Regions from separate parts of the Sphingobacterium sp. MYb388 genome, predicted to be linked through region 2. Evidence: riboswitches for the same ligand, from Rfam matches in the RefSeq annotation. Region 2 holds a riboswitch; each other region holds the start of a gene.
What was found. A riboswitch is a leader RNA that binds a small molecule or an ion and turns the genes downstream of it on or off. The one in region 2 is predicted to bind S-adenosylmethionine.

Region 1: linked by a shared signal. The riboswitch ahead of WH188_RS21510 (hypothetical protein) and the one ahead of metE (5-methyltetrahydropteroyltriglutamate--homocysteine S-methyltransferase) in region 2 are both predicted to bind S-adenosylmethionine.
Region 3: linked by a shared signal. The riboswitch ahead of WH188_RS15510 (O-acetylhomoserine aminocarboxypropyltransferase/cysteine synthase family protein) and the one ahead of metE (5-methyltetrahydropteroyltriglutamate--homocysteine S-methyltransferase) in region 2 are both predicted to bind S-adenosylmethionine.
Region 4: linked by a shared signal. The riboswitch ahead of metF (methylenetetrahydrofolate reductase [NAD(P)H]) and the one ahead of metE (5-methyltetrahydropteroyltriglutamate--homocysteine S-methyltransferase) in region 2 are both predicted to bind S-adenosylmethionine.

Annotation. Positions count from the first base shown of each region.
Region 1 covers NZ_JBBGYV010000008.1:241,682-249,497, reverse strand. The annotation lists gene WH188_RS21530 (putative LPS assembly protein LptD) at 1-1,078, opposite strand, end outside; gene WH188_RS21525 (N-acetylmuramoyl-L-alanine amidase family protein) at 1,250-2,080, shown strand; gene WH188_RS21520 (MlaD family protein) at 2,150-3,103, shown strand; gene WH188_RS21515 (S9 family peptidase) at 3,144-5,228, opposite strand; gene WH188_RS21510 (hypothetical protein) at 5,548-5,811, opposite strand; SAM-I-IV-variant riboswitch at 5,847-5,940, opposite strand; gene WH188_RS21505 (class I SAM-dependent methyltransferase) at 6,029-6,655, opposite strand; gene WH188_RS21500 (hypothetical protein) at 7,126-7,816, shown strand, end outside.
Region 2 covers NZ_JBBGYV010000012.1:62,423-70,238, reverse strand. The annotation lists gene WH188_RS24625 (sensor histidine kinase) at 1-1,303, shown strand, start outside; gene WH188_RS24620 (response regulator transcription factor) at 1,363-2,052, shown strand; gene WH188_RS24615 (phosphatase PAP2 family protein) at 2,115-2,882, shown strand; SAM riboswitch class I at 2,958-3,062, shown strand; gene metE (5-methyltetrahydropteroyltriglutamate--homocysteine S-methyltransferase) at 3,218-5,530, shown strand; gene WH188_RS24605 (DUF4833 domain-containing protein) at 5,673-6,200, shown strand; gene WH188_RS24600 (hypothetical protein) at 6,450-6,938, opposite strand; gene WH188_RS24595 (hypothetical protein) at 7,273-7,644, opposite strand.
Region 3 covers NZ_JBBGYV010000004.1:408,802-416,617, reverse strand. The annotation lists gene WH188_RS15535 (quinone-dependent dihydroorotate dehydrogenase) at 1-586, shown strand, start outside; gene WH188_RS15530 (DUF5606 family protein) at 651-1,052, opposite strand; gene WH188_RS15525 (peptidylprolyl isomerase) at 1,076-1,534, opposite strand; gene radC (RadC family protein) at 1,723-2,412, shown strand; gene WH188_RS15515 (homoserine dehydrogenase) at 3,008-4,189, opposite strand; gene WH188_RS15510 (O-acetylhomoserine aminocarboxypropyltransferase/cysteine synthase family protein) at 4,229-5,536, opposite strand; SAM riboswitch class I at 5,765-5,879, opposite strand; gene WH188_RS15505 (prephenate dehydrogenase) at 6,282-7,124, opposite strand; gene WH188_RS15500 (pyridoxal phosphate-dependent aminotransferase) at 7,137-7,816, opposite strand, start outside.
Region 4 covers NZ_JBBGYV010000003.1:622,879-630,694, reverse strand. The annotation lists gene WH188_RS13060 (glutamine--tRNA ligase/YqeY domain fusion protein) at 1-143, shown strand, start outside; gene WH188_RS13055 (protein O-mannosyl-transferase family) at 194-3,208, opposite strand; gene metF (methylenetetrahydrofolate reductase [NAD(P)H]) at 3,375-4,331, opposite strand; SAM riboswitch class I at 4,392-4,497, opposite strand; gene rimM (ribosome maturation factor RimM) at 4,664-5,191, opposite strand; gene WH188_RS13040 (30S ribosomal protein S16) at 5,325-5,846, opposite strand; gene WH188_RS13035 (UvrD-helicase domain-containing protein) at 6,195-7,816, shown strand, end outside.

The DNA of each region.
Region 1 (7,816 bases), on a different contig from region 2:
AATTCACATTTGCTGAAAAAGAGGTTCCCGGATTTGCTTCCTGACGCTGTGTATGGTTCCAAGTAACATTGAAATCTTTGTTAGTCCCATAATTATCTGTTCCTTCAACTCCGGCTTTGGTTGAGGCATAACGGATATTGAATCCACCATTATATTTATAGTTGACCGTATATCTTGTATTGATCGATGCTTCCCATGATCCTTTCGAATATAAGCTTCCTCGAACTTCACTATCCCAATAATCATTGAAAGCTAGATACCAACCGATGTCACGCATGGCAAATCCACGGGTATAGTCTTCTCCAAATGACGGAAATAAAAAACCTGAAGATCTTTTGTCCGGTTTAGGGAAAAAGGCAAACGGGAAACCGATAAATTTTAAAGGGATGTTCTGTAATACGAGATAGGATGGACCTGCGATAATTTGGTTTTTAGTCACAATACCTTTGCTGAGAAAAATCCCGAAGTGTGTGTGTGGTTCTGGAAGATTACAGGTACTATACAGTCCATGATACAGCGACATTTCATCGTAAATATTCTTACGAACTACCTTTGCCTGGATATAACCTCCTTCTACATCAGTCATGATTCCGTAGGTATTACCCTCTTGTTTTTCGTAATCATATAGGAGGGAGTCGACCGTTTTAGGACTTTCAGCTCCAGTCATTACAATAGGACGCCCTACATACTTGCCATTATGGTCGATAATACCTGATGCAAATATTTGTTTTTTATTTCGGTCTAATCGAATATAATCGGCAGATAGTTCAAAATCTTGATACTTAACTTTAGCACCTCTATATAAGTGACTTATATTTTTATCGACTTCCGTACGTTGTGAATCTCTGGCGATGATACTGACCTCCGCCTGCAATCCACCCTTATTTTTGGTACTGTCTTTGCCGATAATTGTAGAATCTCGTTTAACACGAACGGAATCAGTTGTTCCTTTGACCGAAACAGAGTCTTTTAGACTCTTTGACGTTGTCTTTACGGGGGTTTTTTCTTGCGAAAATGTTGCAGAAACACTTAGCGAAAGAATAAGAAATATTGTTAAAATGTGTGTTAACGACTTCAAAATTAAAGACAAATGTTATTTTTGTAAAAATATTTAAACTAAGCTTGACAAAATTAGTCAAAAACAAATAGAAAGTGATGTTTTTTAACGAGATTAACATTTCCTATTTTTGTACCACAATATTACTCATAACATTTTGTTATTAAATTACAGAAATCAAAAAAAATATACATGAAATTAGATTTGAATATTAGAAAGCGGAAACTTATATTTTTTTTAGCTCCAGCGATTTTTCTATTTATGGTTTTGACGAGTGCTACTCCTCCAAGCAATACTATTTCTAAAGCGCATGTTACTCCACCCCAGGATTATCAAATTAAAACAATTGTAATTGATGCCGGCCACGGTGGGAGGGATTCCGGAGCCAAAGGATCACGTTCTTTGGAAAAAAATATAGCTTTAGAGGTGGCTTTGAAATTAGGTAAAGAAATCGAAAGACAGTTGCCTGGAGTACGCGTAATGTTTACCCGTAGAACAGATGAGTTTATTGATTTATATAAGCGTATCCGAATGGCTAATGCTGCGAAGGCTGATATTTTTATATCGATTCACTGTAATTCTGCACCAGGAAGATCCTCAAGAGGTACAGAAACAATTGTATCAGGTTCACATCGCTTAGGTGAGCAGACTGCTGCCATTCGTGAAAATGCGTCCCTATTATTAGAGGAGAATTATAAAGAAAATTATCAGGGATTTGACCCAAAAGATCCAGAGAGTTATATCATCTTCTCTTTGATGAAAAATCAATACCGCGAGAAAAGTGTCAAATTAGCAAATCTGATGCAACAAGAATATGTTAAATCAGGAAGAGTAAGCCGAGGGATTCTTGAACAGGGATTGGCAGTATTAGCAGAAGCAGGAATGCCAGCGGTTTTGACCGAAATTGGTTTTGTAAATAATCGTGCAGAAGAAGACTATATGCTATCGGATGAAGGACAAAGTGAGATCGTACAAAACTTAGTCTCAGCAATCAGCGCATTCAAAAAAAGCGTAGAAAGATAAACTTATTTGCCATTGTCTTGTTTAAATGATAAATTGAGTTCAATAAAAACACCTTAAGGAAATATTATTTTGAAAATATCAAACGAGACTAAAGTCGGAATTTTAGCTGTAATAGCAGTAACATTATTATTTATAGGATATAGCTTTTTAAAAGGTAATGATGTATTTAGCAGTGATAATACCTATTATACATCTTATCAGGCAGTGGATGGTCTTACAGCCTCTAAGCCTGTATTAGTGAACGGATATCAGATTGGCCGTGTTTCTAAGATGACATTGCAACCAGATGGAAGCATTCTCACAGAATTTAAAATTAAAGCCGAATACAAAGTTCCGAAAAATACCGTTGCACGTATAGCAAGTACAGATCTCCTGGGTGGAAAAGCAATTGTATTTGATATGGGCAATAGTACAGAAATGGCTAAAGATGGTGAAACATTAGCTTCAGGTATTCAGGCAAATATAATGGACAAAGTAGAGCCTATTCAGAAAAGAGTTGAAACCATCACCATAAAATTAGATTCTGTACTAACAGTTGTCAATTCTGTTTTGGACGATCAATTTCAAGAAGACTTTAAGCAAAGTGTTCATAGTATTTCAACATCTTTAAAAAATGTGGAGCTAATTACGAAAGATGTAGAAGGTCTGGTTGGTTCGGAACGTAAAAGATTAACCACGATTATCTCTAATCTTGAAGTTATTACCAATACATTTAAAAATAATAGCGGTCAGATCACAGCTATCATGTCCAATTTGAATACTGTAACAGATAAAGCAGCTAAATTAGATTTCCAACAAACTATGGATAAAGCTAATATGGCTATGACAGACTTCCAAACAATCGTAGATAAGATCAACAAAGGGCAGGGTTCAATTGGATTATTGATCAATGATAATAAGCTCTATGATAATTTGAATAATGCTTCAGAAAGCCTTGATCACCTGATGAAAGATATTAAAGAGAAGCCGGGAAAATACATTAAGCTTTCCATCTTTGGTAAAAAGGGAGAGCAGGAGAAATAAAATTAAAAAGGCTTGAAGGTAAACTTCAAGCCTTTTTAATTTATAAGGTTTCTTTCAGCCATCCGAAAAATTCTCTTTGCCATACCTGAGCATTATGCCCTGATAGCACCCAGTGATTTTCGTCGGGTAAATAAACTAATCTACTTTTGATTTTCTTCAATTGTGCAGCCTGAAAAGCACCTAGTCCCTGGCCAATCGGCACGCGGTAGTCATGACCTCCTTGAAAGATTAATATTGGTGTATTCCACTTGTCAACATATTCAGAAGGGTTGAATTCGGTATATGATTTTACATTTGCTTTATCCCAATAAGGACCGCCTAGTTCGTGGTTCGCGAAAAACAATTCTTCTGTCGTACCATACCAACTTCTCATATCGAATAAGCCGTTATGTGCAATTAATGTTTTAAATCTATTTTCATGTACTCCAGCTAGCATATATACTGAATAACCACCATAACTAGCACCGATAGCAGCACGACGTGTTGTATCTACATATTTCTCTTTAGAAATATCATCAATGGCAGATAAATAATCCCGTATAGGCTGTCCGCCCCAATCTTTGGATATTGCTTCATTCCATTTGACTCCCCAGCCAGGCATCCCGCGACGATTTGGAGCGATCACAATATAACCTTGAGAAGCGATAAGCTGTAGATTCCAACGGAATGAGTAAAACTGGGTCAGTGCAGACTGAGGGCCACCTTCGCAATATAAAATCGTTGGGTATTTTTTTGTTGGGTCAAAATCTGGCGGATAAATTACCCAAGAAAAAAGATCTTGGCCATCAGAAGCTTTTGTAATTCTGGATTCAATTTTATTATCACTGATATGAGCATACATTTTATCATTGACAGTCGTCAATGCCGTTAACGTTTTATTCGCTAAGTCATATTTGTAAATCTCTGTAGCTCTTGTGAATTTTGTTGATGTTACGATCAACTGATTGGCTACCTGTCCCACAATTCCTGTGATATCAAAATTTCCTTCAGAGATTTGTTTAATCGATGCTAAAGATTTGTTTTTTAAATTAGTAGGAACAGTCAGTTCGAAAAGTTGTACGGTACCTTTGGATGGTGCCACAAAATAAATCTTACGATTGTCCTTGCTCCATATGAAAGAGTTTACTGTGCCGTCCCAATGTGCAGTAAGATTTAAACGCTGAGATGATGCTTTATCGAAAATAATGATATCATTTTTATCGGCTTCGTAACCATCTTTTTTCATACTTAGCCAAGTTAACTTAGTTCCATCTGGACTGTAAGTCGGGTTGGTATCATAGCCATTCATACCCTCAGTCAGATTTGTTGTTTGCTTAGAAGTAAGATCATAGCGGTAGATATCCGTATTTGTACTCACGGCATACGCTGTTCCAAACCTTTTTTTACTGACATATAGCACAGCTTTACTATCTGGTGTCCATTCAAAATCTTCAGAACCGCCAAATGGCATTTGAGGGCTATAGAAAGGCTCATCCTGCAATAAATCAATTGCTTCGCCAATCTTACCGTTGTTATAGCTGGCTACAAATGGATGATTGAATTTTCCATTATTGAACGTGTCCCAATGACGGTAGTCAAGATTGTCAAAAACATAAGCGTCAGATTTTGGTAAATCAGGATATTTGTCGGTACTGTGATATTTTTTGATTAAAACTGCTTTGCTAAATAAAATATATTGACCATTTGGAGAGAGTTTTACATTTTCTAGATCAGTTTCGCTGTGTGTCAATTGTATAGCTTCACCTTTATATCTATTCTTTTTCCAAAGTTGCCCTTTGAACAAGTAAATGATATCGCCATTTTCTGTAATCTGTACAACAGACTCGCCGCCCTTTTCACTTGTTAGAGGAGCTGTGTTACCTGTTTCTAGGGATAATGTGTAAAGGTTTTTTTCCGAACTGTTTGTTTCTATAGCATAATTAGAGACACCATATATTAAAGTTTTTCCATCTGTTGAAATTCCTTCTCCAGAAACTCGGCCTAATTTCCAAAGTGTCTGCGGATCTAATGGTGCTTTTGTGGTGTTTTCCATATTAAGAACCATTTTGGTTTCTTTGTTTTCCTGAGCTATTGATGCCGAAGCGCATAATAAAATGGAAAGCGTTATTAAAGATTTTTTTTTCATAAAGAATACGAATATGAACAGGCAAGATACAAAATCTAAGATCATTTAACATATTAAATAAAGTATTGGAGAAAGAAAACAAGGTGAAGGAATTGTTCAGAATGACGCGATATCACTTTGTGTTAAACTATTGAAGGGAATTGGAGAAATTATAAAATACTATCTTAACGCATTAAAAAAAGCATACCATTGATATTAGTGACTGAAAATTATATAGAATTAGTTGGATAAAAAAAGCTTCACTCAGTGCTCAAAAAGGAAGGGCTATTTAACCTTTTTAGCGCTGAGTGAATACGCAATTTTAAAGCTGTCTTTGCTCTTATTGGAGAATCGGGATAAGCGTATTTTCCTCTAATCTTACTGCGACATACTTTACGGAAGTAAAACCATCTTCTCTAGAAATGATGTTGGAAAGATCTAGCCCTCTTTTAGAAAAAGTACTTATGAGCGCAGTGCGGAATGTAGATTTGGAAGAACCCCAACCTTTTTCCGATACCGTATCATTGTTGAGCTGTATCAGTTCGTTGATTGAATAATAACTGAATTTTTCCAGTAAATGTTGATAAAGATTTGGTGTTGACATACAATTTAAAAATTTAAAGGATTAAACCATAAACTGTATCCAGATATTTTTGGTCGAAACCCATATTAATTTACCACCGCGGTTATGTAACTCGGTTGGTATTGCAACGTGCAATTCTGAATACTCTACAAAGTTAGTAGATTTTATTTTGTTTCAAAATTTATTTTAAAATAATTAATTCATGATGAGAATTTTATGAATGATGTCGATCCGATTATTATTTCTTTATGGCAGCAATTATAATAAATATTGGCCTTCTCATCTCGTCTTTCATTTCCGGATAAATTTTTAAAACTTCCTCTGAAGGTTTGGATTCCGATATTTGTTGAATATCAAAATTAGATTTAATAACTGTGTTGATGATAGTTTCTAAATTTCGATGGTATTTAGTTACCTCGTGTCCAAGAAATCGAGTGTTTCTTTGACCTTCTTCCTGATAATTGTCCATCGGCCAATGCAGACGATTTCCATTTTCATCCTTAAACCAATCCTGTTCAGCTCTTGAAGTAAAAGCAGGGTGCTCCATTGAAAAGACAAAACTTCCTCCTTTTTTAAGAATTTGATTTATTTTCATAAAAACACTGCTTAAATCTTTTAGGTAATGGAATGCAAGTGAACTAATAACGACATCAAATTCTTCATGGTCAAAATTAATATCCTCGATGGCCATTTTTTTATATTCAATTTCAAAGTTTTTGGAATGCTCTTTTGCTTTATCAATCATTTTTTGAGATAAGTCAATTCCAATTACATTTTTAGCCCCTTTTTGCTTAGCATAAATGCAGTGCCATCCATATCCGCAACCTAGATCAAGCACTTTCTTATTTTGGAAATCGGGTAACATTTTCTGTAAAACATGCTATTCTCCAGCAGCATTTAAACCATCTATAGAACGTTGCATCTTTCCATAGCTTTCAAAGAAGCTAGGATCATCATATTTGTTTTGTTTCATTTTATTATTCGCCGTTTCAAGATAATTTCAAATTTACTGCCAATATTATTTTTATCAAAACTTAGTTGGCTGAACGAGACATAAAAGCATACTTGACGATCCACCCATCAACAAGGGTGGATAAACCTTTAGTAAGTTACACTGTTATTAACATATTATCTCTTCGTTAGGAAAATTAAATTTGATATTGAATTAATTTTTGGTTATTTTTAAATTGTAAAATATATTGTACATAAATGTTTTAATATTTTAATGAAACTAATATTGATTTAATGAAGAAATATCTGCTTTTATTGCTATTTTTTTGCACACTGCTTATTGTTAGTTGCAAGAAATCAGAAGAAATTGATCCCCTATCAAACATGAGTATCGTCTTCTCTGACAATAATCATCCTGTCAAAGGAAAAGTGAAGTACGACTATAATTTGGACAATTGTGGACAGATCAATCTTATTACGAGCGTAAAGGAATCTGATGGTACTTATTCACAATTGAAATTAACTTTACTTTCTAATGGAGCATTAGCCAAGGTTCAGTATTTCAAACAAAATTCTTCAGCTGATGGTAACTATTTTGCTCCACATCTTCAGCCAGAGAAATCTTTTCAAATCGCGGATTTTAAATATGAAAAAGCAGGTGGTCGATTATCTTTTTCTTTTAGTGGAAAAGTTTATAAAAACAATGAGCAAGAACGAGTACTGACTGGTAAAGTAGATCTGCACGCCATTGAATATGCACCGTGCGAAGCATTGATCCTTAATGTAATGACAGTGAAATCTGCTTTTAATTTTTTCTCTATGTACTCATCTTCTACTAAATCAACTGTTAATCCAGGTAGATCGGACCAGTACAACTACTATACATATGTTGCTCACTCCAATTCTGGTCAATTTATAAATTTGAAGCTGGAAAGCGATATTTCAAAATTGGTAGGCCAGGAGATTGACTTTGATGACACTAATCCATTATACAGTGTTAAGTACTGGGAATATACCGGACTGTTTATGTTGGAGGAATCTTATGGATCCCTTGATCAAAACTGGAAGCGTTTTC
Region 2 (7,816 bases):
TAGTGCAAGATTCGTTATACCAACAATAGATCCTATCTTAAAGCAAGCAATTGAGTATAAAATTGCGACTTTACCTCCAAGATTCAATAAACAGATTGCTAAGAAAATAGTAGATCTTGAAAATAAGTTGGAAAATATGAGCGGTCAGAATTTGATTGGAACTGGTAAAAATGTATTTGATACTATCGCAGCTATTGGCGGGAAAAGAAGCGGTCTTATTGAAGATGTTGCTATTGGAATGGAGCTATCCAAACGCCCATTTAGAGAGCGCTTAAATATTAATCTCATTCAAAACTTATTAAAAGAGGAACTTGCAGAAAGAGATATCAATTATCCTTTTAATATTGAAGTTCGCGATAGCAGTAATATCGTTTTCAGTGTACAAACCATCGATAATATTATTAAACCAAATAAAATAACTCGTTATTCAACAGCTCTATTTAAAGGAGATATTGGTTCTCCTCCAGGAAGATTAAGCGTTTATTTTCCTAGAAAAAGTACTATCATTGTTGATAATATGAGTTATCTATTGCTCCCTACAATAGCTTTGCTTTTCCTATTAATTGGCTGTTTTGCATATACCCTATTAATCATATTCAAACAGAAAAAAGTTTCAGAGATGAAAACTGATTTTATCAACAATATGACGCACGAATTTAAAACACCTGTTGCTACAATTATGATAGCTAGTGAATCCTTGCGAGATCCAGAGATCATATCTGATGAGCGTAGAGTAAAGCGTCTTGCAAATATTATATATGATGAAAATGTGAGATTAGGTAACCATATCGAACGAGTATTAGATATTGCCCGTCTGGAAAAAGAAACATTAAAGTTAGAAAAAACACCTATTCACATTAATGATCTGCTTTCAGCAGTATTAGACAGCATGCAACTTCAAATACAAAAAGTAGGTGGCAAATTTGAACATCACTTTGATGCACAAAATGATATTGTAGTAGGAGATGAACTTCATTTGTCAAATGTATTTTTCAACTTGGTAGATAATGCTATAAAATACAGTAAAGATAATCCACACATAATTGTGAAAACCAAAAATACAAAAGAAAGTATTCAAATTACAATTATTGATAATGGGATTGGAATGGCAAAAGATCATTTATTAAAAATATTTGATCAATTTTATCGCATTCCTACAGGAAATGTCCACAACGTAAAAGGTTTTGGATTGGGACTATCATATGTTTATGATATTATTAAAAGAATGAATGGTAAAATTCAAGTAAAAAGCGATAAAGATAAGGGAACGCAGTTTGACATTCTATTACCCATAAAAAATTAAATTTAAAACGATATTAATTTCGTATATTATCATCAATATTCGAACAAAACCATAAGAATATGCAGAAGATACTATTAGCAGAAGACGATCCAAACTTAGGAGATTTATTAAAAGATTATTTAGAGCTTAAAGGGAAATTTGATGTCACCTTATGTACAGATGGTGAAGAAGCTGTCAATCAATTTCGCAAGAGCAGTTATGATCTTTGCATTTTAGACGTCATGATGCCCAAGAAAGATGGCTTTACAGTAGGCCGAGAAATCAGGAAAATAAATACAACAACCCCCATCATATTTGCTACTGCAAAAGGTATGATGGAAGATAAAACAGAAGCATTTGAACTTGGTGGCGATGATTATATCACAAAACCATTTCGAGTGGAAGAATTACTCCTTCGCATAAATGCATTGCTTAAGCGTGTTGTAAGAGAGAAAGATGATCAGGTTGTAAGCGATAAATTTGAGATTGGAGAGTACTTCTTCGATTATACAAGTCAACAAATTGCGCATAAAGGTGTGCAACAAAAACTATCAACGAAAGAAGCGGAATTATTACGTCTACTTTGTCTAAAAAAGAATGATGTACTGACTCGAGAAGAAGCCCTTTTAAAAATTTGGCATGATGACAATTACTTTACAGGCCGGAGTATGGACGTTTTCTTAAGCAAATTGAGAAAATACCTACGAGATGATCCCAAAGTTGAAATTGTCAATGTACATGGAAAAGGCTATAAATTATTGGTTAGCTAATACACAATTACTAGAATAATAAAGAGATGTTAAAAACATCTCTTTTTGTTTATCTTGCAACAATGAAACTATCGATTCCATTTTTTTTAATCCTTTCAATCTTTTGCTCTTCTACATCGCTTTATGCGCAAAAAGATACTTTACAAAATGATAATCAAGATTTTGAAACCAATGCTAAGCCAATAAATTATAAGCAATTAATAGTTCCTGCGGCTTTAATGACTTACGGAGTAATCTCATTAAATAGCCCATACCTCAAACATAAGGATCAACAAATAAACAATTCAATTAATAATGATCCGTCCAAAACCTTTAAACTTGATAATGTTAGTGTTTTCATTCCTTCTGCAGCGGTCTTTGGGCTTGACTTACTCGGAATACCAAGTAAGCACAATTTAAAACAACGCTTAGTGGTAAGTTCGATTGCCCATGCAATCACCTTATCAGCAGTATATACCATAAAAAAAACGACACCTACTTGGAGACCCGATCGCGCAGATCAAGAATCTTTTCCTTCAGGACATACTGCTGTACCTTTTACCGGTGCAGAAATTCTATGGCAAGAATATAAAGATCAATCCATTTGGTATGGTATTGCAGGCTATACAATTGCGGCGGGAACAGGTTACCTGAGAATGTATAATCATAAACATTGGTTTTCTGACGTCGCCATGGGAGCTGGTATTGGTATTATGGGAACAAAAATTGCATACTGGCTCTTACCATTATTTGATAAACACTTGCAATCAAAAAAAACAAGTTACCTAACGATGGCAATACCATTTTACAATGGAAAACAAATTGGTTTGTCTGCTAATTTCCAATTTTAAACCTTGGTTTATTATCATTTTTATATAAAAGTTACAAAATATTTGTTTTTATAAAACTAATTCCGATATTTACAGCGCTTATAGAGAAAGGCAGAGGGAATAGACCCAATGAAGCCTTAGCAACCTGTCGATTGACAAGGTGCTACATTCTACCCCATCAAAAAGTGGGAATGATAAGCTAGACACAAAATATATCTTGTGCCCTCCTCTCTAAAAGCAATCAAAAAATTTAGTAAATAGATTCAAGAATTTTTGATCGTTTTTTATTTCGAATAAAAAAATCCTTCTAATTTCTTGCTTCGTTAAGGTTGAACAAATAAAATAATTTTATATTTATGTTACTAACGAACAACTTAGGTTACCCACGTGTAGGTGCCTTCCGCGAGTTGAAAAAGGCCAATGAAGCATATTGGGCTAAAAAAATCAGCGCGCAAGAATTATTGCAGGCTGGACTGAAAATCCGTGAAGGCAACTGGAAAACTCAAAAAGATGCTGGCATCGATTTGATTCCTTCCAATGATTTTTCATTTTATGACCAAGTTTTAGACTTGACATTAACTGTAGGTGCAATCCCTGCACAATATCAATCACTTTTAAATAACGAAGATAAAGGATACAATTTGGACCTTTACTTTGCAATGGCGCGTGGTTTCCAGCAAGATGGCGTTGACGTAACGGCAATGGAAATGACAAAATGGTTTGATACCAACTACCATTACATCGTACCTGAATTCGTGAAAAATCAAGAATTCAAATTGACTTCAGAGAAATTCTTAAATGAATATAATGAAGCAAAATCTTTAGGTATTGAAACGAAGCCTGTGTTAATTGGCCCGATCTCATACTTATTATTAGGTAAAGAAAAAGAATCTGGTTTCAACCGTATCGATTTAATCGATAAGTTGGTTCCTGTATATGAAGAAATCTTAACTAAATTGGCTACCGCTGGTGCAAAATATGTACAAATTGATGAGCCATTTTTAGCTTTAGATATTGATGATGCAACACGTGCTCTATACACTCGTGTATTTACTAAATTAGCTGCTGCTGCTAAAGACATCAAAATTATTGTAACGACTTATTTCGAGGCTTTACGTGACAACGAAGAAACAGCTCTAAACTTACCAGTTTACGCAGTTCATGTTGATTTAGTAAGAGGTGAAAACCAACTCGACACTATATTAGCCAAAGTTCCGGCTTCATTAACACTTTCTTTGGGTGTAGTTGAAGGTCGCAACATTTGGAAAAATGATTACGTAAAATCTTTAGCACAAATCAAAAAAGCTGTTGATGCTTTAGGCAAAGACCGTGTATTAGTAGGACCTTCGAGTTCATTATTACACGTACCTTTCGATTTAGACAATGAAGATAATGAAGAGTCATTGCCTAAAGAAGTTAAAAATTGGTTGGCATTTGCTAAGCAAAAATTAGCAGAGGTAAAAGATTTAGCGATCTTAGCTGAAGGCGAAGTAGATGCAAAAACCGCTGAGCGTTTCGAAGCCAATAAGGCTGCTGCGGAAGACCGTCGTACATCTTCTTTAATCCACAAGCCTGAAGTTAAAGAACGTACAGCAAATATCACTGATGATGATGCTAAACGTACATCTACTTTCTTAGCTCGTAAAGAAGCACAACAAGCGAAATTTAATCTTCCAGCATTTCCAACAACGACAATTGGTTCATTCCCACAAACTAAAGATGTTCGTAAATGGAGAGCTGATTTGAAAAAAGGCGCAATTTCTCAAGAACAATACGATAAAGAAATCGCAGAAGAGACAGAAAGAACAATCCGTCTTCAGGAGCAATTGGATATCGATGTATTAGTTCATGGTGAATTCGAACGTAATGACATGGTTGAGTACTTCGGAGAGCAATTAGCAGGTTATGCCTTCACTAAAAACGGATGGGTTCAGTCATATGGTTCACGTTGTGTAAAACCTCCAGTTATTTATGGTGATGTTTACCGTCCTGCTGATATGACCGTACGTTGGTCTTCATACGCTCAAACCCTGACAAACCGTCCAGTAAAAGGAATGTTAACGGGGCCGGTTACGATCTTACAATGGTCATTCGTACGTAACGATCAACCACGCTCTACAACAACTTACCAAATTGCATTAGCGATTTTAGATGAAGTACAAGCTTTAGAAAAAGCAGGTATTAAAATTATCCAAATCGATGAACCTGCAATTCGTGAAGGTCTGCCATTACGTAAAGCTGATCACCAACAATATTTAGATTGGGCTGTACGTTCATTCCGAGTTTCATCTTCGAATGTAGATGACGATACACAGATTCACACCCATATGTGTTACTCTGAGTTCAACGATATCATTGAAGATATTGCTGCAATGGATGCTGATGTAATTACTATCGAGACTTCACGTTCGCAAATGGAATTATTAGATGCATTTGCTGCAGATTTTAAATATCCAAACGATATTGGACCAGGTGTATATGACATTCACTCTCCTCGTGTTCCGAGTACAGAAGAGATGGTTGAATTATTACGTAAAGCAAAAGCGGTAGTTCCAGCTGAACAACTTTGGGTAAATCCTGACTGTGGTTTAAAAACACGTGCTTGGCCAGAGACTAAAGCTGCCTTAGAAGCTATGGTTGAAGCTGCTAAAATCTTGCGAGCTGAATAAGTTTAGATTTTTAGAATTATAAATATAAAAGATCCTGAAGTTAAATCACTTCAGGATCTTTTTTTTGTAAAAAAATAATAGTTTCTATTTAATACTTTAATATAGAAAGTTTAAATTTACCCTAATCAAAAAAGTGTATATCATGAAAACTTTCACTTGTCTTTTATACTTTCTGTTTTTTGTATCAATCTATACCTTTGCACAAGAGGGCTATCCCACTCCACCATTCAAATCAAACACTCTTTTTTATATACAACATAGCGAAGGTCATAACACCTATGTTTATGAAGCAAATATGAGTGATAAACAGCATTTCAATAACAAGAATCCTATCAATAACTATCGGATTTTATATGATAAAGGAGGAGAAATTAAACCTTTAACTGGTATCCAACAAAAATTTGCCTACGGTATTATAACAAAAGAACTAGGCAATAATACATTTGAGTTTGAGATTGTGTCTTACAAAAATCAACCCTTATATCTCAAGATGGATAAAGCAGGAAAGCCTTATGTGGAAACCACATTAAATGGTCACAAATTTAATCTCCATCGTATTTTCATCAAACAAAAAGAGGGAACTTCAGGCTTAGGGACGCAAGTTGAATATCTCATATTTTACGGCACAGACCACAGGGGTACCAAAGTACGAGAGAAATTGATACCATAGTTGACATTAGGCGCCAATCCCATTGCCTACTGTCATATTCAACTCTTTAATGCATTAGATTTTTTATTTAATTAGTTTACATCATTTGATTGAAAAAGAAAATGAGGCGTTTATTTGACGTTGTTGCATCATAATATTTAAACGTATACCCTTCTTTAATTCAGGGGAAGGATATACGTGTTATTCATCTCATCTCAGAAACAATCTATTGAGTTTATCCTCAATTAGAAAGAATAAACTGTCAATTAGTTATTTTTTGCTTTTACGTCCTATTTTCCGTTTTCCTTTTATTCGATCTTCAACGTCTTTGATCGTGGACAACATCTCACTATCTAAATTTTCCAATCTAACCAAATTTAATACTTTTAAGGCTTTTTTAAATTTTTTAAGTTTTTCCAATATAAGTACCCTTTTTAATAAAAATAAAGAAGATGAAACTCCGGGTATTGTTAAAGCAAACTCAATTGTTTTTTCTGCCTCTTCATATGCATTGGTATCAATCAAGGTTTGTATATAAGGTTGATAAATTTCCAAAGCATATAAATTATGTACTAACGCTTCTTGAAAATATTTCTTTGCTTGTTCAAAATCAAACAACTGTTCCGCATGAAGTCTCCCCATCAGACATAGTGCCATCGTATTTGAATCATCATAAGACAAGGCGTATGACAAAGATTCTAACGTATTTTCTAGGTAATATGGATAACTATCCAATGCCTGTAACACATATTTATTCATAAAATATATTGCATCAATTCTCAAAAGATCCTTAAATAAGCGATGTCTATTTAAGGATCAATAATTAAATAAAAGATTATCTTAAATACCTCGACTCACGAAATACCAAAGAAATCATTAATTGCTCGAACATTGTCGAGACCAAAATAAAGTCAAAAGAGGAGTAACTACGAGAAAAAAGTATTCTGAAGAATATACCCAAGATCCTTCTTTTGGATTGAAGTAGGGTTATTTAATATAGCAAACATATTCTTCTATTATTAATTGTGAATACCTAATTGATTTTGCAAATATTTAAAACAAAATTGAAATTTCAAAATAAATTTATCAAAAACTATTTAGGTATACGTTTCACGATCAACAGCAAATTATTTTCCAGAACCAAATAGCCATACTCATAAATAAAATAGTAGGTCTGTCCTTTAGCATTGATGAAATTATGAGTATGATATTTTAAATCAAAGCCTTGCAGCAACATCTTTTCCTTGCTTATCTTGAGTATCCCTTCATCTCCCAGAACTTCTTGTAGAATACGCCTGTTCTTACGCAATGTATGATTGATCTTTCTGATCAAGTTCGTTTGATCACTATTCTGTTTATAGTTATAACTATTGCGACAGGCATCATCACAAAATCTTTTATCAGAGCGTCCCCTTATTGACTTTTTACAATCTAGACATTTTTTTAAATTAATTTCTTCTTCCATAAATCATAAAATAAACGACAACAAACGCTTACAAACGGTTATAGTCGATTACAAACGTTTATTAACCGATTAAAATCTCAATTACTTTTCACTTTTGTTTCTGTTTCCTAAGCATAATTCGAAAGGATGCATTTATTGAAGTTAAACAATTTTACAAACATTTAAAAGCAAA
Region 3 (7,816 bases), on a different contig from region 2:
AATCACTCCAAATGAACAGGCGGTAGATGATTATATTTATTGTTTCAATGCACTTTTTGATTATGTTGATTATTTCGTTGTCAATGTCAGTTCTCCAAATACTCCTGGACTTCGTGATCTGCAGGAAAAGGAGCCTCTGAAACATATTTTAAATACGCTCGAGGAATTGAATAAACGAAAATTAAATAAGAAACCTATTCTTCTTAAAATTGCTCCAGATTTGACAAATAGTCAATTGGATGATATTGTTGAAATTGTTCAAGAAACTGGTATTGCTGGTGTCATTGCAACAAATACTACGATATCTAGAGAGGGCCTTCAAAGTGATGAAAATTTGGTTAAAGAAATGGGAGGGGTGAGTGGAGCTCCCTTGACCAAGCGCTCGACAGAAGTCATTCGCTATCTTTCAGAAAAATCAAACCGATCTTTTCCTATTATAGGTGTTGGCGGGATTCATTCTGCGGCAGATGCAATTGAAAAACTTGATGCTGGGGCTAGCCTTGTTCAAATTTATACAGGATTTATTTATGAGGGACCAGCTTTGATATCGGATATCTGTAAAGGAATTGTTCAAGCAGGAAAGTAGAAACTAAAAATAAAAAAAGAGAGGGTCTTAACATATGTTAAGACCCTCTCTTTTTTATCCTAAATTATACTAAAGGAGCTGGTGCTTCTTCTTCAAATAAAGGTAAATCTTTAATGATATTGTACCATGTAAAGATTTTTTTAATATCTGACGAATAGACGCGAGATTCATCGTGACCTGGTGCAATTTCGCGGAAAGCATCACGTAATGCTTGACCATCTGCTTTAGGATCTACAGTTAATCCTTTTTCTTTGATTGTTTCAAAAACATTCAATAAGCGAATTTCCTCTTCTTCGCCATAAATTGTAATGTCTTCTAATGTTGCCATTTTCGTAGAAGATAAATTTACTACCGATTTAATTTTAGCGCTGTCGAGAGTCTCTAAAATAAATCCGCCTTTATTTTGTCCAACTAATTTGAACAATCCTGGTTTTCCTGTTACAGAAACTAATGCTCTTAAATTCATAATACACTTTTTCTTGTTGAGAACTAGTCTTCGATAACTTCAATACTTAAAATACGGTCACCTTGACGGATATCATCTACAATATCAACGTTTTCAATAACTTTTCCAAAACAAGTATGATTTCTATCCAAATGAGCAGTGTTGTTACGGCTGTGGCAGATAAAAAATTGAGATCCGCCAGTGTTACGGCCTGCATGTGCCATTGATAATACGCCTCTATCATGAAATTGGTTTTCACCGGTTAACTCACAGTCGATTTTGTAACCTGGGCCACCTGTTCCAGGCATACCAGAAGCACCTTCACGTGAATTTGGACATCCACCTTGAATAACAAAGTCAGGTAGCACACGGTGGAAACTTAATCCATCGTAATATCCTTCTTTAGCTAATTTGATGAAATTTGCAACGGTATTTGGAGCATCTGCTGTATAAAATTGTACAGTCATGTCGCCCTTTTCTGTTTTAATAATCGCTTTACTCATTTTATTAAAATAAATGTTCAATTACAAATATAAGATTTCAAAACGATTTGAAAAAAAGAAAGCATGCTCATGTATGCTCTGAAATGCTAAAATTTATTTAAATAATTGATACTAATTATTTTAAGTTTTTAAATTTATGATTAAATTAGTAGATTATATAAACCTTTTTTACACCTTATTATTGTGATATGAGCAAACTGGTCATTCGAGATTGGGCGGAGGCAGATCGTCCTAGAGAGAAATTATTGGAGCAAGGTCGTCGTTCACTGTCTGATGCAGAGTTGCTTGCTATTCTTATTGGTTCGGGCTCAAGGCAAGAAACTGCAGTTGAATTGTGCAGACGTATTTTATCCAGTGTTCAAAACAATCTGGATAGTCTTTCCAAAATGGAGGTATTGCGGCTTTGTGAGTTTAAAGGTATAGGTGAAGCTAAAGCGATTACGATTGTCGCCGCACTTGAACTAGGACGTAGACGCAAGGAATCTGAATATATTGAAAAACCTTTGTTAAATAGTAGTCTGCGGGTCTATGAATATTTTCGGTACCAGTTACAAGATCTTCCTCACGAAGAATTTTGGGTTTTGTATTTAAATACAGCTTGTAAAGTGCTGGATAAACAATTAATAGGCCGTGGAGGCAATGATTTTACTCCAGTTGATGTTCGCATTGTTCTACGAAATGCTCTTAATTGTAAAGCTCATTCTATGATATTAATTCATAATCATCCATCGGGTTCACGTGAAGCAAGTAAAGCGGATAAAATTCTGACAAAAAAGATTGCGGAGGCTTCGAAAATAATGGATATCCGGGTTAATGATCACATTATTTTTACAGACAATGGGTATTATAGTTTTCGTGATGAAGGTCTTTTAGAATGACCTATGATTGGCGGGAGGATGATATTAGATATGGAAACACTAAGGCATAAAGGGAAGTTTCACTTCCCCTTTATGCCCTTAATCGTTAAATTTTCTTTTTTGTCTTCTATATAGAATATAGATTATTGCCAATAAAGCAACAACCGCAAGAATTATATAACTAGAATTCGAGTGTTCTTGTGCATTAATTGTATTGGTATCTGCAAAAACCAAGTTGCCTACCATTATCAGTAGAATTGTTAACCACTTAGCCATAATTTATAATATTTTTAGTAACATCACAATATAGTGATATTAACGATATTAAGCAAATTTTCTGCCACATATTTATTATAGTTCTAAATATGCTATTTTTTAACAAAAAATAGCAGTTTAAATGGTTTTGAACCTGATTATGTGGTAAGTAATGCCATTAATTAAAGATCTGAATTGTTAAATATAAGTCATGATTTGTAGTAGCTGCAGCACGGGGTTTATAGAAGTGAATTGGGGTGATGATAAATAAAAAAACGTTGAACCTACAAGTAGATCCAACGTTTTTCACTTGTGATTAGCAAGTGTTAGGGTTGGTTGGTATTCGGTACTTTTTATTAATTTAGGCAATTTCAGCTATAAAATTTCCTGTTTTGTTTATTTCAGATTTAAGATCTGTGATTTTCTTCAAATTTATTGTTCCAATAACGTACTTAAAATCAGGAGCATAATATCTTTCAATAATTTTTGTGAAACCTAATTTTTCAACTAGGCAGTCATCTTCATATCTCAAGTACACCTTGATTTCATGATCGGTACTGTATGATAATGCATCTGTATTTAAATGCTTCTTGTACTCATATCTGTAGTCATAACGTAGCGCTGTAATATCAGATAATACTGCAGATCCGGTAGGATGACCTCCAGCACCTTTACCGTAGAAAAATTGTTCATCTGCAAATGCTGCTTTTACAAGGACGCCGTTATTTTCATTTTCAACATTGAATAAAATGTTTTCCGAACTGATAAACTTAGGAATAACATAAAGAACCACTTTATTTTGATCTATTTCTCGAGCAGTAGGGATCAATTTGATCTTGAAATTTTTCTCTTTTGCAAAGCGAATATCTTGTGCTCCTAATTTATCAATACCGATATTGAAAACATCGTCAGGATTTACATTGATACCATAAGCATGAGCAGCGACGATCGTTAATTTGTATTTAGGGTCAAAACCACCGACATCTAAGGTAGGATCAGTTTCAGCAAAACCTAGGTCCTGCGCTTCTTTTAACGCATCTGCATAAGGTTGATTTTCATTGAAGACTTTAGACAATATAAAATTAGAGGAGCCATTAAAAATACCGGTCACGGCATGTAATAATTCATTGTCATAATACTCTTCTAAATTGCGGATAATTGGAATACTTCCGCATACTGCACCTTCATATAGTAGACTTGTGCCGTATTCTTGTTGTATTGCCGCTAATTCTTCTAAATGCGTGGCAATCATTTTCTTATTTGCAGAAACAACGTTTTTTCCAGATTTTAATGCACGAACAGTCAGTGCGTAAGCTGCATCAGCATCATCGATCAATTCTACTACGGTATTGATTTCAGAGTCACCAAGAATAGCCTCAGCATCTGTTGTGAATAATTCAGCAGGTAATGATCTTTTTTTGTCAGCGTTCTTGATGACAAATTTTTTAATTTCTAAATTTAAGTTTTTAGTCTTGATAATGTCGTACAATCCTTGTCCTACAACCCCAAATCCAAACATTCCAATCGTTAATTTCTTACTCATAGTTTTTTTTACGCTTTTATATAATAGTGCTATCTGAAATTATTTAATTTTATCGAAGGCCTGTTGTAAATCTGCTTTGATATCGTCAATATGTTCGATACCGACAGATAGGCGTAATAATCCTACAAATACACCTGCAGCTTTTTGAGCTTCTTCACTCAGTTGTTGATGTGTAGTCGCCGCAGGGTGTATGATCAATGACTTCGTATCACCCACATTTGCGAGATGACTTATTAGCTCTAAGCTATCGATAAAAGCATCGGCTTTTGTCACGTCACCTTTTATTTGAAATGAAAGAACAGCACCATATCCATTTTTTAAATACTTTTGCGCATTTGCAAAGCTAGGAGAGCTTTTTAACCCTGGATAATTCACTTTTTCCACTTGCGGATGGGCTTCTAACCATTTCGCAATTTCTAATGTGTTGTCTACATGACGCTGAACACGAAGCGATAATGTTTCTAAGCCCTGGATCAATTGGAATGAATTGAAGGGTGAAATAGCTGGTCCAAAATCACGTAGTCCTTCAACACGTGCGCGGATTGCAAATTGAATGTTTCCAAATGGGCCATTAACGCCAAAAACATCTGAAAAAACTAATCCATGGTATCCTTCTGAAGGTTCAGAAAACTGTTTGAATTTACCATTTCCCCAGTTGTAAGTACCACCATCTACGATGACACCACCAATACTTGTACCGTGACCACCAATCCATTTTGTTGCAGACTCTACAACTACAGAAGCTCCGTGTTCAAGAGGTTTAAATAGATATCCACCAGCTCCAAAAGTATTGTCTACGATAAGTGGTAAATCATGTTTTCTAGCAACAGCTGCTATCTTATCAAAATCTGGAATATCGTAACTTGGGTTTCCAATTGTTTCTAAGTATAAAGCTTTTGTGTTTTCATCGATTAGTGATTCAAACTCCTCGGCGGTTGTTTCTTTAGTAAAACGTACTTCAATACCAATTCTTTTAAATGCTACTTTAAATTGATTATATGTACCACCGTATACATTACTGCTGGAAACAAAATTTTCACCAGCTTCTACGATATTATTTAATGCAATGAATTGCGCAGCCTGTCCAGAAGCGACTGCTACAGCGGCGATACCGCCTTCCAATGCAGCAATACGTTTCTCAAATACATCTGTTGTTGGATTCATCAGACGTGTATAGATGTTTCCAAATTGTTTTAATGCAAATAAGTTCGCTCCATGTTCTGCATTTTCAAATACGTATGAACTGGTTTGGTATATAGGTACTGCACGCGCTCCAGTTGTTGGATCGGCAACTTGGCCAGCATGCACTTGAAGTGTTTCGAATTTTAAATTTTTATTTGTAGACATTGTAGTTATAATTAATTAGTTGAAGATTCGTTAATAAAAAATAGGGGTGAGATTGGGCACATGGATATGTACTTGAAATCAATAAATTTTAAAAAAGATTGATTAACAAGAAAACGTAAACATGTGCAAAAGCATTCGCATCTGTTTTGATGGAATATTTGTATCTGTTACGTTGGTGCTAGAATTTACCTTCTTGTTTTGTTGTAATGTTATTATCATTTGTCGTTTCATTTATATCCTCCAAAGCAATATTACTTTGGACAGGAATTGGCACCTTTTCAAACGTATTTTGAAGGTTGCCAGTGGGTCATTGAGCCAGTCTCTCGCCACTTCTTTATAAATCAAGACCTGATTAAGAGGTGTTGATTAGATGTATTTCTATTTGAACTACGTTGCAAATATATGCCTTGCTTTTTACAAACCAAAATATTTTATGCTATTTCTTAGAAAATACTTCTAATTCTACTCGTAATTGATCGTAAGCTCTCACTATTATGTAAGTATTGGTAGTTGATGGGGCAGCATTTATTTATTCCGATATGTTTATACGTCGTGGATGAAATCCATATCAGTAATTGAAAGCAATATAACTGAAGCATACGGTGTTAAACAGACAACAGCAGAGCGATGATCCTGTGATCTTTTTTAATAAAAAAAAAATAGGAACCTTGCGAGTTCCTATGCTTTCTTCTCATTACTTTGTATGAAACAATAATTCGCCTTTGCCAGTTGGAGCAAGTGGGTTTTATTTAATAATACGTTTAATCTTATTTGATTTTTTAATCAATTTGTGTAATTGAGTGTAATTTTCATCTTGGATGGCATCTTTTAAAGCCTGCAGCTGCTTGATGTTTTCCTCTAACACTTCGAGTACATTAACTCTGTTCTGTTTGAAAATAGGTGTCCACATATCCGGTGAGCTTTTTGCTAAGCGTACCGTTGATTCAAAACCAGATCCTGCCAATTCAAATATTCGACCCTGCGATTTCTCTTTCTCTAAAACAGTTAACGCTAGAGCAAAAGAAGTCAGGTGAGAAATATGGGAAACATAGGCTGTGTGTGTATCATGCTCCTCTGCAGTCATAAATGACGTCCGCATTTCCAGTTGTTCGGTAATGGAATCTGTTAATTCGAATGCATCTTCATCAGATTTAAATGCCTCAACGTAAACCATCATTTTATCTTTAAACAAATTTGGTAATGCTGCTTCGGGGCCTGAATATTCGGTACCAGCCATTGGATGGGCGGCAACATAGCGGCCACGATTAGGGTGTTCCGAGATTAACTGTAAAATATTTAGTTTGGTAGAGCCCATGTCAATGATGACTTGATCTTTTACGAGATCCAATAATTTGGGCGCTAATGTGATTATCGCATCAACTGGAGCTGTGAGAATGATCACTTTACATTTTTCTAAAGCTTCCTCTAATGTTGCCTTTTGATCAATGAAGCCTATTTGCAATGCTTTTGTTAGATTAGCATCACTTTTGTCAACACCAAAAACCTGATCACAGAATTTTTTTTCTTTTAGTTTCATGGCGACGGAGCCACCAATTAAACCGACGCCAATAATGGCTATATTCATCATGTTATTTCAATCTTAATTCGTTTGTTTTGCTTGTTCTATTCTAGCAATTGCTTCTTTTAATACTTCAACTGAGGCACATAAACTTATTCTAATATAGGTGTTTCCAGCACTTCCGAATATACCTCCGGGAGTAATAAAGACACGTGATAGATCTAACACCTCATCACTTAACGTGTAGCCTGATTCGTAATTATCTGGAATTTTGGCCCACACAAATAAACCGACCTGATTCTTTTTATATGTACAGCCCAACAGGTTCATGATTTCGAAAACCAACTGCCTTCTTTCGTGATAGATTGCATTTAAATCTTGATACCATGTTTGATCCAACTGCAATGCCTTGGCCGCTGCTAATTGAGCTGGTAAGAACATTCCCGAATCCATGTTGCTTTTAAAACGTAATACTTCATTGATCCGTGCCTCTGCGCCCACTAACATACCGATTCGCCATCCGGCCATATTGGAGGATTTGCTTAATGAATTAAGTTCCAAGGCAACATCCTTTGCACCTTCAATAGACATAATGCTTTTAGGGCTGTCTGTCAAGATAAAACTATAAGGATTGTCGTGGCAGATTAAAATATGGTTTGCCTCTGCAAAAGCAATCAATTCAAGATAAAATCCTTCGTTTGCACTCGAACCAGTTGGCATATGAGGGTAGTTGATCCACATTAATTTTACTTTTGATAAAT
Region 4 (7,816 bases), on a different contig from region 2:
TAAATGCAATCCCTGGAAAAGGTTATCAGTTTATCCGTTTAGGGTATTTCACTTTAGATACATCTTCTAAACCAGATCACTTGGTTTTCAACCGTACGGTCGGACTAAAAGACTCTTGGGCCAAGGAAGTTAAAAAAGGATAATATTAATATTAACAAAAAAGGGAAGCAGCTGCTTCCCTTTTTTTAATATATCATTCTGATAGATACATCTTTTTATATTTATTGCTCAGCTCAGCAATATATGCATATCGGTCCTTTTCTTTTGTATTAGAAAGTATACGTTCATATAGATCGACCGAGTCAAGAGCCATCCTTATATTTTGAACTTCCAACCCGTTTTCAGGTTTGTCAATAGCTAGTTGTTGATAATAATCCATATGCTCTGTTAAAAATTTCATATTACGATCAACCAGCTGGTTTGCAAATTTTATTTCTCCAGTTTTATAAAGCGTATCAATAACATCCCCATAACTCGTCACATCAGACATGCTATATAGTCTTTGGGGTAATTCATTAAATGCTTTTACTGCCACTTGTCTTGCTTTTTCGGTCTCCCCTTTTGCCAATAGGGTTCGCGCTGCTTTCCCGAAAATCTCCTCTGCATACATACCTGCAAAACGGAAGGAATCCGTATCAAGGTAAGTTGCTTGATGTATGTTTCCCCAAGCGTATTTATCAACAATATTTTTATATAATTTATCGACATTAATTAGAGACTCCCCTTTTTCAAGCTTTGCTTCTATAGGCATCAACCGTTTGGCAAACCCTTCATTAACCATGTATTTATCCAATCCCATCAAACTTTCAGCGGGTACCATTCCTGAAAAATAAATTGGTCTTTTCCAATTATTATTCACAAGAACAGACATCAAGCCTAGATCTGCGCGGGTGACGTAATCATTACCAAAAGTCCACTCCATTTGTTTTGGGATCTCACTTTCCCATTCTTGAGGTACGACTTTATTTCTAATGACATCTTCCTTATTCACGGCAAGCTTCAAGCTTTTTGTTGGCAGAAAGTTTTCATATTGTCCGTCTCTCATTTGAAGTTTGTTATCATTACTATCTGATAATAAAAAATCCAACAACAAGTTTATATCTGTAGATCCTGCTAAATTCAGATCATGGTAAGGCAAAGATTCTCGAAGGCCTTTTGCCACCTTTTCATTCGGTATCGTGATCGGCAATCCTGCGGCCTGATAGGTACCATTTTTCACCTGGCGGAAATACCAGTCAGAAGTCAAATAACTGATCACCACTATTCTAACATCCCGCCGAACACCTTCTACTTCTTGTAAATACCATAGCGGAAAAGTATCATGATCACCGTAAGTAAACAGGATCGCATTGGGAGCACAGGTTTCTAAATAATTTTTCGCCATATCCCGAGCTAACGATTTCTCCGATCGATTATGATCATCCCAATTTTGACTAATAAGAATCAATGGGCCAGCTATGAGACATAATGATGTAGCAAGCAGATTTGCATTTCTTTCATTAATATATTTTTTAAAAAATTCAGAAATAGCAAATACACCTAATCCAATCCAGATTGCGAAAGCATAAAATGATCCTGCATAAGCATAATCACGTTCACGTGGTTGCAAAGGAGATTGATTTAAATAGATAACGATGGCCAATCCTGTAAACATAAATAAGAGACTAACAACAGTTGCATCTTTCTTGTTACGTTTAAAATGCCATAGTGCACCTGCGAATCCAATTATTAGCGGAAGGAAAAAATAGGTATTCCGAGATGGATTATGGATCATTTCATCCGATAATTTAGATTGTCCACCTACATGTAAATTGTCGATAGCCTTAATCCCTGATAACCAATTTCCTTCTGTTAAAGAACCGTGTCCCTGCTGATCATTTTGCCTTCCAACAAAGTTCCACAGGAAATAACGTGCATACATATGCCCCACTTGATAGTTAAAGAAGAATTTCAAGTTGTCAGCAAAATTTGCTTTTCTTCCTTCTTCAATACCTAAATAACCTTTATAAAAATATTGATGATAGGGTTTTTGACTGTAAATCCTTGGGAAAATGGTTTCTCTATCAAATTGATAACTTGCGGCTCTTTTTATTGAAGTATACTGGTGGTTGTCTTTTCTATAATCAATACGTTCATTGATACCTATGGGATTTGCATCAAAATATTGCCCTTTTATGAGTGGCTCTGATTCATACTGTTCTCTACTTAAATAACCCAAGAAAGAAAATACGTTTTCAGGATCATTATTATTTAAGGAAGGGTTAGCATTAGCCCTTAGCAATACCATAGTGAAAGAGCTATATCCTAATAAAATAAAACAAGTTGCCAAAATCGCTGTATTCAAAATAACTTTTCCTTTTCTTATGGAGTAATATATGCCATAAACTAATGCCGATAAGATCATTATGATAAAAACGAATATGCCCGAGCCAAATCCTAATCCAAGTGTATTGACAAAAAACAAATCAAACTTGGCAGCAAATTTAATAAGGTACTGGATTATTCCCCACAGAATAATGGCCAATATTCCTAGTCCAATAAACAATGCTTTACTAATTCCCCAAAACGTTGTACGATCAGTTTTCTTAAAATAAATAATAAGTGCTATCGCTGGAATAACTAATAGATTCAATAAATGAACTCCTATTGAAAGTCCAATAATATAAGCGATGACAATAAGCCAACGATCTGCATGCGGTTTATTTGCACGGGCTTCCCATTTTAGAATTGCCCAGAATACGACTGCTGTACATAAGGATGACATCGCATAAACTTCAGATTCTACTGCTGAATACCAGAATGTATCGGAGAAACTGTAAGCTAAAGCTCCCACCATGCCTGCTCCCATTATTTTAATCAGATGATTTTTATCATTGGATTGATGATCAGATTGGATAATTTTTCTTGCTAATGCTGTTATGGTCCAAAACAAAAACATAACTGTCAAACCACTGCATATAGCAGAACCCACATTCATCCAAAATGCAATCTGAGCTAAATTTCCTAAAGCAAAATTTGAAAATATATTCTGCAACATTAGAAACAAAGGTGCTCCAGGCTGATGAACAATCTGAAGTTTATATGCTGATGCAATAAATTCACCAGTATCCCACCAACTTGTTGTTCGCTCTGCTGTGATAATGAAAACGGATGTTGCTATGATGGCACATAGCCAACCTAACACGTTGTTTACTTTCTTATAATCCATGAATGATTCAGGTTTAATTGATTATTTGATAAATCAAATTAATTTTCAATTAAATATAATAAAAAGAGATTTCATTTGAGGGTGATTAACTTTTTTTAACAAAAATCGAAACGCATAAAAAAGCCTGCTATAATGTGATAGCAGGCTTTTTTATACGATATAAGTCTTAGAATAACTTTTCTACAATACTTTTAGTCGGTCCAGGATTACTCATGGTATAAAAATGTAAAACTGGCGCACCAAAGTCAATTAATTCTTTACATTGTTGTACCAACCACTCTTCTCCGACTTGTCTCACGTCTGCATTATTTTTACATCCGGATACTGCTTCACTCAATTCCTCTGGAATATCCAAATGAAAAATTTTCGGAAGCGTAATCAGTTGTTTTTTTGTTGTCAATGGTTTTAAACCTGGTATAATTGGAATATGAATATCATTTTCCCTGCACTTATTGACAAACTCTTTATATTTTTCAACATTAAAGAACATTTGTGTAACAATAAACTCAGCCCCCATCTCAACCTTCTTTTTTAACCATTTAAAATCGGTATTAAAATTTGGCGCTTCGAAGTGTTTTTCAGGATATCCTGCAACGCCAATACAAAAGTTGGTCTTTTCTGAAATCGCAATATCCTCATGTAAGTACTGTCCTTGGTTCATATCGGCAACCTGCTGTAAAAGATCTGTTGCAAATGCATGACCACCTTCTGTTGGTATGAAATCAGGATCGCCTTTTCTTGCATCACCTCTCAATACGAGCACATTGTCAATACCCAAGAAGTTCAAATCTATCAAAGCATTTTCAGTTTCCTCTTTTGTGAAACCACCACAGATAAGATGTGGTACAGCATCCACTTTATACTTATTCATAATAGCGGCACAAATTGCAACAGTCCCTGGACGTTTACGATAAGCCACACGTTCTAATAAACCGCTCTCGTGCTTCTTATACATGTAGTCTTCTCTATGATAAGTCACATCGATAAAGGGAGGCTTGAATTCCATAAGTGCATCCATTGTTTTAAAAATACTTTGGATACCTTGCCCCTTAGCTGGTGGCAACAGTTCAAAAGAAAACAAAGTTTTTCCTTTGGCATTACTGATATGATCAACGATTTTCATTAATATTTTTTAAAGTGATTTTGGTTGGCTTACATCGAAATGCACAAGTGGACTTGTTTCAACTTATCTTTCCCAGCTCTGAGTTGGGGTAGAATGTAGCACCTTATAAAATAACAGGTTGCTAAGGCTTCATTGGGTCTATTCCCTCGGCCTTTCTCTATAAGCATCGGCTAATATCGGCAATAGAAATTTATAATCAAAATAATATTAAGGTCATGCCTAAAAAAATGCCCCAATAAAACGTTTATTAAAATGGATTTCTTTAAATAAAAAAGAGTTACTGCATATAACTACAGTAACTCCTTTTTATTAATCTGTATATCGTGAAGACTTTAAATCTCCTTATATAGCTCAACCAATCCATCTGGTAAATCAACCTCTAAAACTTTATCCTCTGAATCAATTCCTAGCATAAGATCGTCATTTAATGGGAACATCAATTCTTTTCCATTAAAGTCTACTGTTGCTATAAATTGCTGAGGCATTTCCTGTACATGTTTAATCTCTCCTAATTCTCCATGAACTTCATCAATCACCAAGTATCCAATTAAATCCGTATATCTAAAATCATCAGGATCACGCTCTGGCATTTTATCATTTGGAAGGTATATTTTCTTACGCACTAAAGGTTGTGCTTTATCAATATGATCGACGTCTTCTAAATTTAAATAGGCTGTACTATTTGATTGGTATTTGATATTGTCGACAAAGTAAGGCACTAATTTTTTATTCACTTCAGCAAATAAAACATCAAAGTCTAAATCTTGATAATCTTCAAATTCAAAAAAAAGCTGAAGCTCACCTTTTAATCCACGTGTTTTGCTAATATAACCGATGTAAAAACTTTCTTCTATGGTCATGTTCTAATTTGAAAGTGCAAATTTAAAAATATAAATATATAAATACAGTACTTCGTAGGTATAGCAACTACATTCTTAAAAAAAAGCCGGATCAAAATTGAACCGGCTTTCTTGATACTGTATGAAAGAAAAATTAACCTTCAGTTTCTTCTGCAGCAGGAGCTTCAGTTTCTTCAGCAGGAGTTTCTTCTACAACTGGCGCATTTTTAGCGGCAATAGCAGCAGCTTTTTCTTCTTTTTTCTTAGCTTCAGCAGCTAATGCAATTTTCTTAGCTTCAGCTTTAGTAGTTGCTAAACCGTCTTTTTTACCAGCAGTTCTTGCATCATTAGCTTCAGTCCAAGCTACAAATTTAGCTTCAGCAGCTGCTTCATCAAATGCACCTTTTTTAACACCGCCTAATAAGTGTTTTTTGTATAAAACACCTTTATCCGAAAGGATAGTACGAGCTGTGTCAGTAGGTTGTGCACCATTATTCATCCAATCCAAAGCTTTGTCAAAATCCAAAACGATAGTCGCTGGATTTGTGTTCGGGTTGTAAGAACCAATACGTTCGATGAATTTACCATCACGTGGAGCACGTGCATCTGCTACTACTAGGTGGTAAAAAGGACGTCCTTTTTTACCATGTCTTTGCAATCTGATTTTAGTTGCCATGTTTTTGTGTTATTTATGTATTCAACATATCCCCCGTGCTACATGCAAGAGGGGACGCAAAGATACAAAGGATTATTGGAAGTTAAAAACTAAAAATAGAAGTCAACTTCCACAGAATAAGAAAGATGACAAATAAGCGTCATTATATACCATTATGGCCAAATTATTTCATGCACACCGTCTTAGTCTTACAACGAAACAAATCATAGATGCCATCTGGATGATACAAATTTATATAGGGAATTAATTTGTAATTTTGCCTTATTTCTAAAGGTTCCGTACGCATTAGCAATTTTGTCTATTCAAATTAATAAGCGTATTTTCATCCTTCCAAATCAAATTGAATTCATGTCATCGATAGCGCCATTAAAAATATTAAAAGCCTCAGCTGGTTCAGGCAAAACATTCAGCTTAACTGTCCATTACCTGACTTTATTACTTTCAAAAGAAAACAGTTATCGTGAAATATTGGCCGTCACTTTTACTAATAAGGCGACCGCTGAGATGAAGGAAAGGATCTTATCTGTTCTAAAAGGATTAGCACAAGGTGACAAAAGCCGAAAAATCGATGATTATAGACGTTTATTGTTGACCCAATTTCCATATTGGAGTACGACTTCAATTCAAGAAAAAGCACATCGTGTTTATCGTAAAATCTTACATGATTATAGCCATTTTACCATCAGTACCATTGATGGTTTTTCGCAAAAAGTGATTCGAAGCTTTACTTACGAACTCAATTTAGATGCTGCTTACAAGATTGAAATGAATACAAGTAAGGTGCGGCAGGACCTTACTGTCATGTTAAATCAACTTCTGGATCAACGCCCTGATTTATTGGAATGGATTATTGAATATGCGGAAAAGAAAATTTTAAATAATGAAAACTGGAACTATCGTCGTGAATTAACCAATCTAGCGAATGAGATATTTTCTGAAAACTTTAAAGAGTTTGACAAACACCTCCTATCGCAAGATTCGGATAAAGTGTTCAATACCTTAAATAAAGAAATTGAAAACTTTACAAAAATATTCCTAGAAGCAGTTCATGAGGAAATAAAAAGTTTTGCAAATACTTTTAAGGCATTAAATATGGATTCTGCTGACTTAAAAGGAAAAAGTAGAAATCCGATTTACTCGCTTTCTAATTCAAAGAACAACGTATTCAAACAAAGTACTTCTAAACTACAGGAGATCATTGGTAAATATGTAGAGCTCCTAGATAAGGAAGATGCATTTTTAGATGGCAAAAAAGAAGTTAATTACGGACTACAGCAGGCACTTTTACCTATCTTAAAAAATTTCAAAATATTACAGGATAAATTAAGTACTTATATCACATATGAGGCATTCCAAAAGAATTTCTACTACCTCCGTCTTTTAAAAGAAATGAGTGATTTGTTAGCGCAATGGCGAAAGGAAAATAATGCACAATTAATTTCCGATGCGCAGATCCAATTGAATAAGCTTGGGCTAGATCAACATGGAGATCCTACTTTTATTTGGGAAAAGATTGGAAATCGCTATCAGTATTTCTTGTTCGATGAGTTTCAGGACACTTCCCGCATTCAGTGGAAAAATTACAGTCCTTTATTGATTAATGCCCTTGGGAATGCATCGGGAGAATTATCCGAGCATTTAATCGTTGGTGATGTTAAACAAAGTATCTACCGTTGGAGAAATGGAGATTGGCGAATACTATTGGAACAGGCTGAAAAACAAGTAGCAGATGCCTTTCATATTTCAAACGAGCAGGAATTACAGGAACTTGTTGAGAATGGCTCGCTGGATGTAAACTATAGAAGTCTTCCAAATATTATTCATTTCAATAATTACCTATTTGAGACAGTACCTGATCATATCCAACAGTTACTTAATGAACATATTGCTACTAATCTTACTACGGAAGGACAAACATGGTGGCAGGAAATGGGATATGACCACATGATTAATAAAGCCTACGATGGTGC